2 regions of the Actinomadura fulvescens genome follow, and region 1 is predicted to be linked to the other one. Evidence: riboswitches for the same ligand, from Rfam matches in the RefSeq annotation. Region 1 holds a riboswitch; the other holds the start of a gene.
The links. A riboswitch is a leader RNA that binds a small molecule or an ion and turns the genes downstream of it on or off. The one in region 1 is predicted to bind glycine.

Region 1 (3,402 bases):
GATTGGGCGTGCCGACGGCGTACAGCGTGCCGTGGCCGATGGCCCGCCCGAGGAAGTAGGTGGCCGCCAGCGCCGCCACCGAGGCGTACGAGGCGGTCAGGCCGGTCAGCGCCGCCAGTCCGATCATGGTCCAGACGGCGGCCTGCCAGCGTGCCCGGCCGGCCATCCCCACCGCCGTGACGAACGCGATGACCGGTGTGATGTCGGTGTGCACGGGCGCGGTCTTGCTGTCGCCCCAGATGAGGGAGTCCAGCACGCCGCCGGGTGCGACGGGGACCACCCAGTCGTCCAGGACGATGGTGAGCACGAACGCGATCACCGCGGCCAGCAGCGCGATCGCGACCCGTACCCCGTCCTTGCGGAACAGCCGCTCGATCGCGAACGCCACCGGCACGGCCAGCACGCCGAAGCTGGAGATCAGCGTGGCCATGGTCAGCAGGAACCGGGGGGCGCGCTCGGTGCTCCCCTTGATGTCGCTCTGCAGGCCGGTCGCGGTGCCCTGGGCGATCGAGACCAGCAGCAGGACCGCGGCGAGACCGGCGACGGCGGCCACGAACCGGAGGGCGTCGCCCGGGCGGCGGATGCGCTCGGGCTGGGCGGGCTCGTCGACGGGCACGGCGACGGCGGCGCCGGGCCTGCGCTCGGGCGCCTCGCTCGGGGCCTCGGAGGCGCCCTTTCGCGTGCCGTGCGTCACGCCCTGTGTCATGCCGCACCACCGTCCGGAACCATCACTGTGATCAGCGTCCCAGACCCGGCGCCACCTCGTCGAGCGGGGTGGGCCATCCCGCCCCGTGCGGTCTCACCCGACTCACCTGTTCGTCTCGCTCCCCGGCCCGCGGCCGGTCCGCGGCTCTGTGAGCTGTGCATATCGTACGCGTCCGGCCGGTAACGCCGATCATGGGCCCGCGCCCGCGGGCCGTGTCGATCGTTTCGGTCGTCTTTGGATAGAGTTCCCTTCAGGACATGCCGTCGACCCTGTGCGGGAGAGACTCCACGCCGCCAGCGTGGAGCGCCGAAGGGGCAACCCTCCCCGGAACCTCTCAGGCAAAAGGACCGCTGGGCGAGGCACCTCTGGAAAGCAGGCGTCCATCCCTCGGCGGAGGGTTGGATCCTCACCGAAGGGGAAACCCCGCTCCGCGGGTGAAGCTCTCAGGTGCCCATGACAGAGGGGGAGACCGGCCATCGGCCCAGCGGGGCCGACGGCGGCCCTGAGCGACCGCAGCAGCCCAGGAGGGTTTCCCCAATGACCGCCCAGTACTTCGCCCCGGTGGCGTCGCCGCAGCACCCACGGTCCACGTTCGCCGACCGGCACATCGGGCCGTCTCCCGACGACCAGTCCCGGATGCTGGCGGCCATCGGCTATTCGAGCGCCGAGGCGCTGATCGGCGACGCGGTGCCCGGCGCGATCCGGACCGACCGGCCGCTGGACCTGCCGCCGGCGCTGAGCGAGCCGCAGGCCATCGCGCGGCTGCGCGAGTTCGCCGCCAGGAACACCGTCGTGCGCTCCATGATCGGCCTTGGCTACCACGGCACGCACACGCCGGGTGTCATCCTGCGCAACGTCCTGGAGAACCCCGGCTGGTACACCGCCTACACCCCGTACCAGCCCGAGATCTCCCAGGGCCGGCTGGAGGCGCTGCTCAACTTCCAGACCGTGGTGAGCGACCTGACCGGGCTGCCGGTCGCGAACGCCTCGCTGCTGGACGAGGGGACCGCCGCGGCCGAGGCGATGGCGCTCGCGCACCGGGTGTCCAAGCGCAAGGACCCGGGCGCGTTCCTGGTCGACGCCGACGCGCTGCCGCAGACGATCGAGGTCATCCGGACGCGCGCCGTCCCGCTCGGCATCGAGGTCGTCACCGCCGACCTGTCCGGCGGCCTGCCCGACGGCGACTTCTTCGGCGTGCTCCTGCAGTACCCGGGCGCCTCCGGCGCGGTGCGCGACCTGGAGCCCGTCACCGCCGCCGCGCACGAGCGCGGCGCCCAGGTGGTCGTCGCCGCCGATCTGCTCGCGCTGACCCTCCTGCGGCCGCCCGGCGAGTCAGGCGCCGACATCGTCGTCGGCTCGTCGCAGCGTTTCGGCGTGCCCTACGGCTTCGGCGGCCCGCACGCGGGCTACATGGCCGTCCGCGAGGGCATCCAGCGGCAGCTGCCGGGCCGCCTGGTCGGCGTGTCCGTCGACGCCGACGGCGCCACCGCCTACCGGCTGGCGCTGCAGACCCGCGAGCAGCACATCCGGCGCGAGAAGGCCACCAGCAACATCTGCACCGCGCAGGTGCTGCTCGCCGTCATGGCGAGCATGTACGCCGTCTACCACGGCCCCGAGGGCCTGGCCGCGATCGCCGAGCGCACCCACGGGCACGCCGCCGCGATCGCGGAGGGGCTCCGCCGGGCGGGCGCCGAGGTCGTCCACGCCTCTTTCTTCGACACCGTCCTCGTGCGGGTGCCCGGACGCGCCCGCGAGATCCTCGCCAAGGCCCTGGAGAACGGCCGCAACCTGCGTTTCGTGGACGACGACCATCTCGCGATCGCGTGCGACGAGACCACCGGCGCCGACGACGTGGCCGCGGTGCTCGCCGCGTTCGGGCCGGCCGGGCCGGCGCCGGAGCCCGCCGCGCAGGCGATTCCCGAGGTGCTGCGCCGCGAGAGCCCCTACCTCACCCACCCGGTGTTCCACGCGCACCGCTCCGAGACCGCCATGCTGCGCTACCTGCGCAAGCTGCAGGACCGCGACATCGCGCTGGACCGGTCGATGATCCCGCTCGGCTCCTGCACGATGAAGCTGAACGCCACCACCGAGATGGAGCCGATCACCTGGCCGGAGTTCGCGGACATCCACCCGTTCGCGCCCGTCGAGCAGGTCCAGGGCTACCTGGAGCTGATCGGCGAGCTGGAGACCTGGCTCGCCGAGCTCACCGGCTACGCGAAGGTGTCGGTCCAGCCCAACGCCGGTTCGCAGGGCGAGCTGGCCGGGCTCCTGGCCATCCGCGGCTACCACGCCTCCCGCGGCGACCAGGACCGGACGATCTGCCTGATCCCGTCCTCGGCGCACGGCACCAACGCCGCCAGCGCCGTCATGGCGGGCATGAAGGTCGTCGTGGTCAAGTGCGACGAGCGGGGCAACATCGATCTGGACGACCTGCACGCCAAGATCGACAAGCACCGCGCGCAGCTGTCCGCGATCATGGTGACGTACCCGTCCACGCACGGCGTGTTCGAGGAGACCATCACCGACGTGTGCAAGTCGGTGCACGACGCGGGCGGACAGGTCTACGTCGACGGCGCCAACCTCAACGCGCTGGTGGGCCTGGCCCGGCCGGGCGAGTTCGGCTCCGACGTCTCGCACCTCAACCTGCACAAGACGTTCTGCATCCCGCACGGCGGCGGCGGTCCCGGCGTCGGCCC
Region 2 (3,402 bases), on a different contig from region 1:
CGGCGCCGGAACGGCAGTTCGGACGGCAGATCCCGGTGCCGGGAGGGCTGGACGTGACGTTCGCCGAGCCGCTCGGCGTCGTCGGCGTGATCGTGCCGTGGAACTTCCCGATGCCGGTCCTCGCGTGGGGCGTGGCCCCCGCGCTCGCGGCGGGCAACGCCGTCATCGTCAAGCCCGCCGAGCTGACGCCGCTGACCGCGCTGCGGATCGGCGAGCTGGCCCTGGCGGCGGGCCTCCCCGAAGGCGTGCTCCAGATCCTGCCCGGCGCGGGCCCGGTGGCCGGAGCCCGGCTGGTCGGGCATCCGGACGTACGGAAGATCGTCTTCACCGGCTCGACCCGGGTGGGCACGCAGATCATGGCGGCCGCCGGACGGCAGGTGAAGCGGGTGACGCTGGAGCTCGGGGGCAAGAGCGCCAACATCGTCTTCGCCGACGCGGACCTGGAGAGGGCCGCGGCCACGGCGCCGTACGCCGTCTTCGACAACGCGGGCCAGGACTGCTGCGCCCGGTCCCGCATCCTCGTCGAGCGCACGGCCTACGACCGCTTCATGGAACTCCTCGAACCGGCCGTCCAGAACGTCGTCGTCGGCGATCCGGCCGATCCGCATACCGAGGTCGGGCCCCTCATCAGCGCCGCCCACCGGGACAAGGTCGCCGCGTACGTCCCCGAGGAGGCGGTGGCCTTCCGGGGAACGGCGCCGGACGGCCCCGGCTTCTGGTTCCCGCCGACCGTCCTCGCCACGTCCGCGTACGAGGACCTCCCGGCCTGGCACGAGGAGGTCTTCGGCCCGGTCGTGACCGTCGTCCCGTTCGACGACGAGGCCGACGCCGTACGGATCGCCAACGACACCCCGTACGGCCTGGCTGGCTCCATCTGGACCCGCGACCTCAGCCGGGGCATCCGCATGGCCCGCGGCGTCGAGGCGGGCAACCTCTCGGTCAACTCGCACTCGTCCGTCCGCTACTGGACCCCGTTCGGCGGATTCAAGCAGTCCGGCCTCGGCCGCGAACTCGGCCCGGACGCCCTGGACGCGTTCACCGAGACCAAGAACGTCTTCATCGCCACCGACTGAGGAGAGAGATGCAGCGTTTGCAGGACCGGGTGGCCGTCGTGACCGGCGGGGCGGGCGGCATCGGCCTCGCCACCGCGCGGCGGTTCGCCGCGGAGGGCGCCAAGGTCGTCGTCGCCGACATCGACGAGGCCGGGGGCAAGGCCGCCGCCGCCGAGGCCGGCGGGCGCTTCGTCAGGACGGACGTCACCTCCGAGGACGAGGTCGAGGCGCTCTACCGGGCGGCCCACGACGCCTACGGGCGCATCGACGTCGCGTTCAACAACGCCGGCGTCTCCCCGCCCGACGACGGCTCGATCCTGGAGACCGGCCTGGACGCCTGGCGGCGCGTCCAGGACGTCAACCTCACGAGCGTCTACCTGTGCTGCAAGCACGTGCTGCCCTACATGCGCGCCCAGGGCAGGGGTTCGATCATCAACACCGCCTCGTTCGTGGCGGTCATGGGCGCGGCCACCTCGCAGATCTCCTACACCGCCTCCAAGGGCGGCGTGCTGGCCATGTCCCGCGAGCTGGGCGTCCAGTTCGCCCGCGAGGGCATCCGCGTGAACGCGCTCTGCCCGGGCCCGGTCAACACCCCCCTTCTCCGGGAGCTGTTCGCCAAGGACCCCGAACGCGCCGCGCGCCGCCTGGTCCACGTGCCCGCCGGCCGGTTCGCCGAGGCCACCGAGATCGCCGCCGCGGTGGCCTTCCTCGCCTCCGACGACGCCTCGTTCGTCACCGCCGCCGAGTTCCTCGTGGACGGCGGCATCTCGGGCGCCTACGTGACCCCGCTCTGATCGGGCGGGTCCGGCCGGTGGTCGGGCGGTGTCGGCGCTGCTAGCCTGGGGCGAGCCGATGATCCCGTGCGGGAGAGTGCCCTGGCAGCCGGCCAGGGACGCCGAAGGAGCAAATCCTCCCCGGAACCTCTCAGGCCCACGGACCGCACGGACCAGGCGACCTCTGGAAAGCGGGGACCAAGCGTCCCCCGCCGAAGGTGAAAGCCCTCCGGGGTGAAGCTCTCAGGCGCCGATGACAGAGGGGGAGGCCCCGACGAGCCCGGTGCGCGGGTGGGACCATGGAGATCACGCGCGCCCGCCAACAAGGAGCCGACCCATGTCCGTCGATCCCAAGAAGACGCCGCTGTACGACGTCCATGAGGACCTCGGGGCCAACCTCGTCGACTTCGCCGGCCATCTGATGCCGCTGCGGTACGCGAGCGAGACCGCCGAGCACACCGCGGTGCGCACCGGTGCCGGGCTCTTCGACCTCTCCCACATGGGCGAGATCTTCCTCAACGGCCCCCAGGCCGGGGCCGCCCTCGACCACGCGCTCGTCGGCAACCTGTCGCCGATGGCGGTGGGCAAGGCCCGCTACACCATGATCTGCGCGCCGGACGGCGGCGTCCTCGACGACCTGATCGTCTACCGGCTGGCCGACGAGACCTGGATGGTCGTGGCCAACGCGGCCAACGTCGCGGTCGTGCGGGACGCCCTGGTCGAGCGGGTGGCGGGATTCGAGGCGCGGGTCGACGACCGGTCGGCCGAGTACGCGCTGATCGCCCTGCAAGGACCGCGGGCGCAGGAGATCCTCGCCGGGTTCACCGACGCGCCGCTGCCGGAGCTGCGCTACTACGCGATCTTCGCGGCCAAGGTGGCGGGGATCGACGCGCTGCTCGCGCGGACGGGCTACACCGGCGAGGACGGCTTCGAGCTGTTCGTCGACTCCGGCGACGCCGTGGCGATGTGGCGGGCGCTCGCCGAGGTCGACGGTGTCGTGCCGTGCGGGCTCTCCTCGCGCGACACGCTCCGGCTTGAGGCGGGCATGCCTCTGTACGGCAACGAGCTGACCGCCGAGACCTCGCCGTACGAGGCGGGCCTCGGCCGCGTCGTGAAGCTGGACAAGCCGGGCGACTTCGTCGGCAAGGCGGCCCTGGCGGCGCAGGCCCAGACCCCTCCTGGCCGTAGGCTCGTGGGACTGGTCGCGCGCGGCAGGCGGGCGCCCAGGAAGGGCTACGAGGTCGTCACGTCCGACGGCACGCCGTGCGGAGTGGTGACGAGCGGCGCCCCGTCGCCCACACTGGGCAAGCCGATCGCCATGGCGTACGTCGACAGCGGCGTCACGGAGACCGAACTCGCGGTGGACGTCCGCGGCCGGCGGGAGCCCGTCGACGTGGTCACCCTGCCGTTCTACAAGCGTTCCTGAGACGTGTAGACCTGAGTCCTCACTGAGACCTGAATCTGGGAGAGAGAAACATCGTGAGCGTTCCGGAGCAGCTCCGTTACAGCGAAGAGCACGAGTGGGTGTCCGGCCTCGAGAACGAGGGCGGCGTCGTCACGGTCGGCATCACCCAGCA

Region 2: it holds a riboswitch for glycine, as region 1 does, so the genes downstream of both, gcvT (glycine cleavage system aminomethyltransferase GcvT) here and gcvP (aminomethyl-transferring glycine dehydrogenase) in region 1, are expected to answer to the same signal.

The regions. Positions count from the first base shown of each region.
Region 1 is NZ_BAAATD010000003.1:527,779-531,180, reverse strand. Features, by position in the region: gene ABD333_RS14535 (flippase-like domain-containing protein) at 1-706, opposite strand, end outside; glycine riboswitch at 971-1,066, shown strand; glycine riboswitch at 1,067-1,173, shown strand; gene gcvP (aminomethyl-transferring glycine dehydrogenase) at 1,244-3,402, shown strand, end outside.
Region 2 is NZ_BAAATD010000004.1:277,415-280,816, reverse strand. Features, by position in the region: gene ABD333_RS17055 (aldehyde dehydrogenase family protein) at 1-1,073, shown strand, start outside; gene ABD333_RS17050 (3-oxoacyl-ACP reductase) at 1,082-1,846, shown strand; glycine riboswitch at 1,906-2,002, shown strand; glycine riboswitch at 2,004-2,095, shown strand; gene gcvT (glycine cleavage system aminomethyltransferase GcvT) at 2,163-3,251, shown strand; gene gcvH (glycine cleavage system protein GcvH) at 3,305-3,402, shown strand, end outside.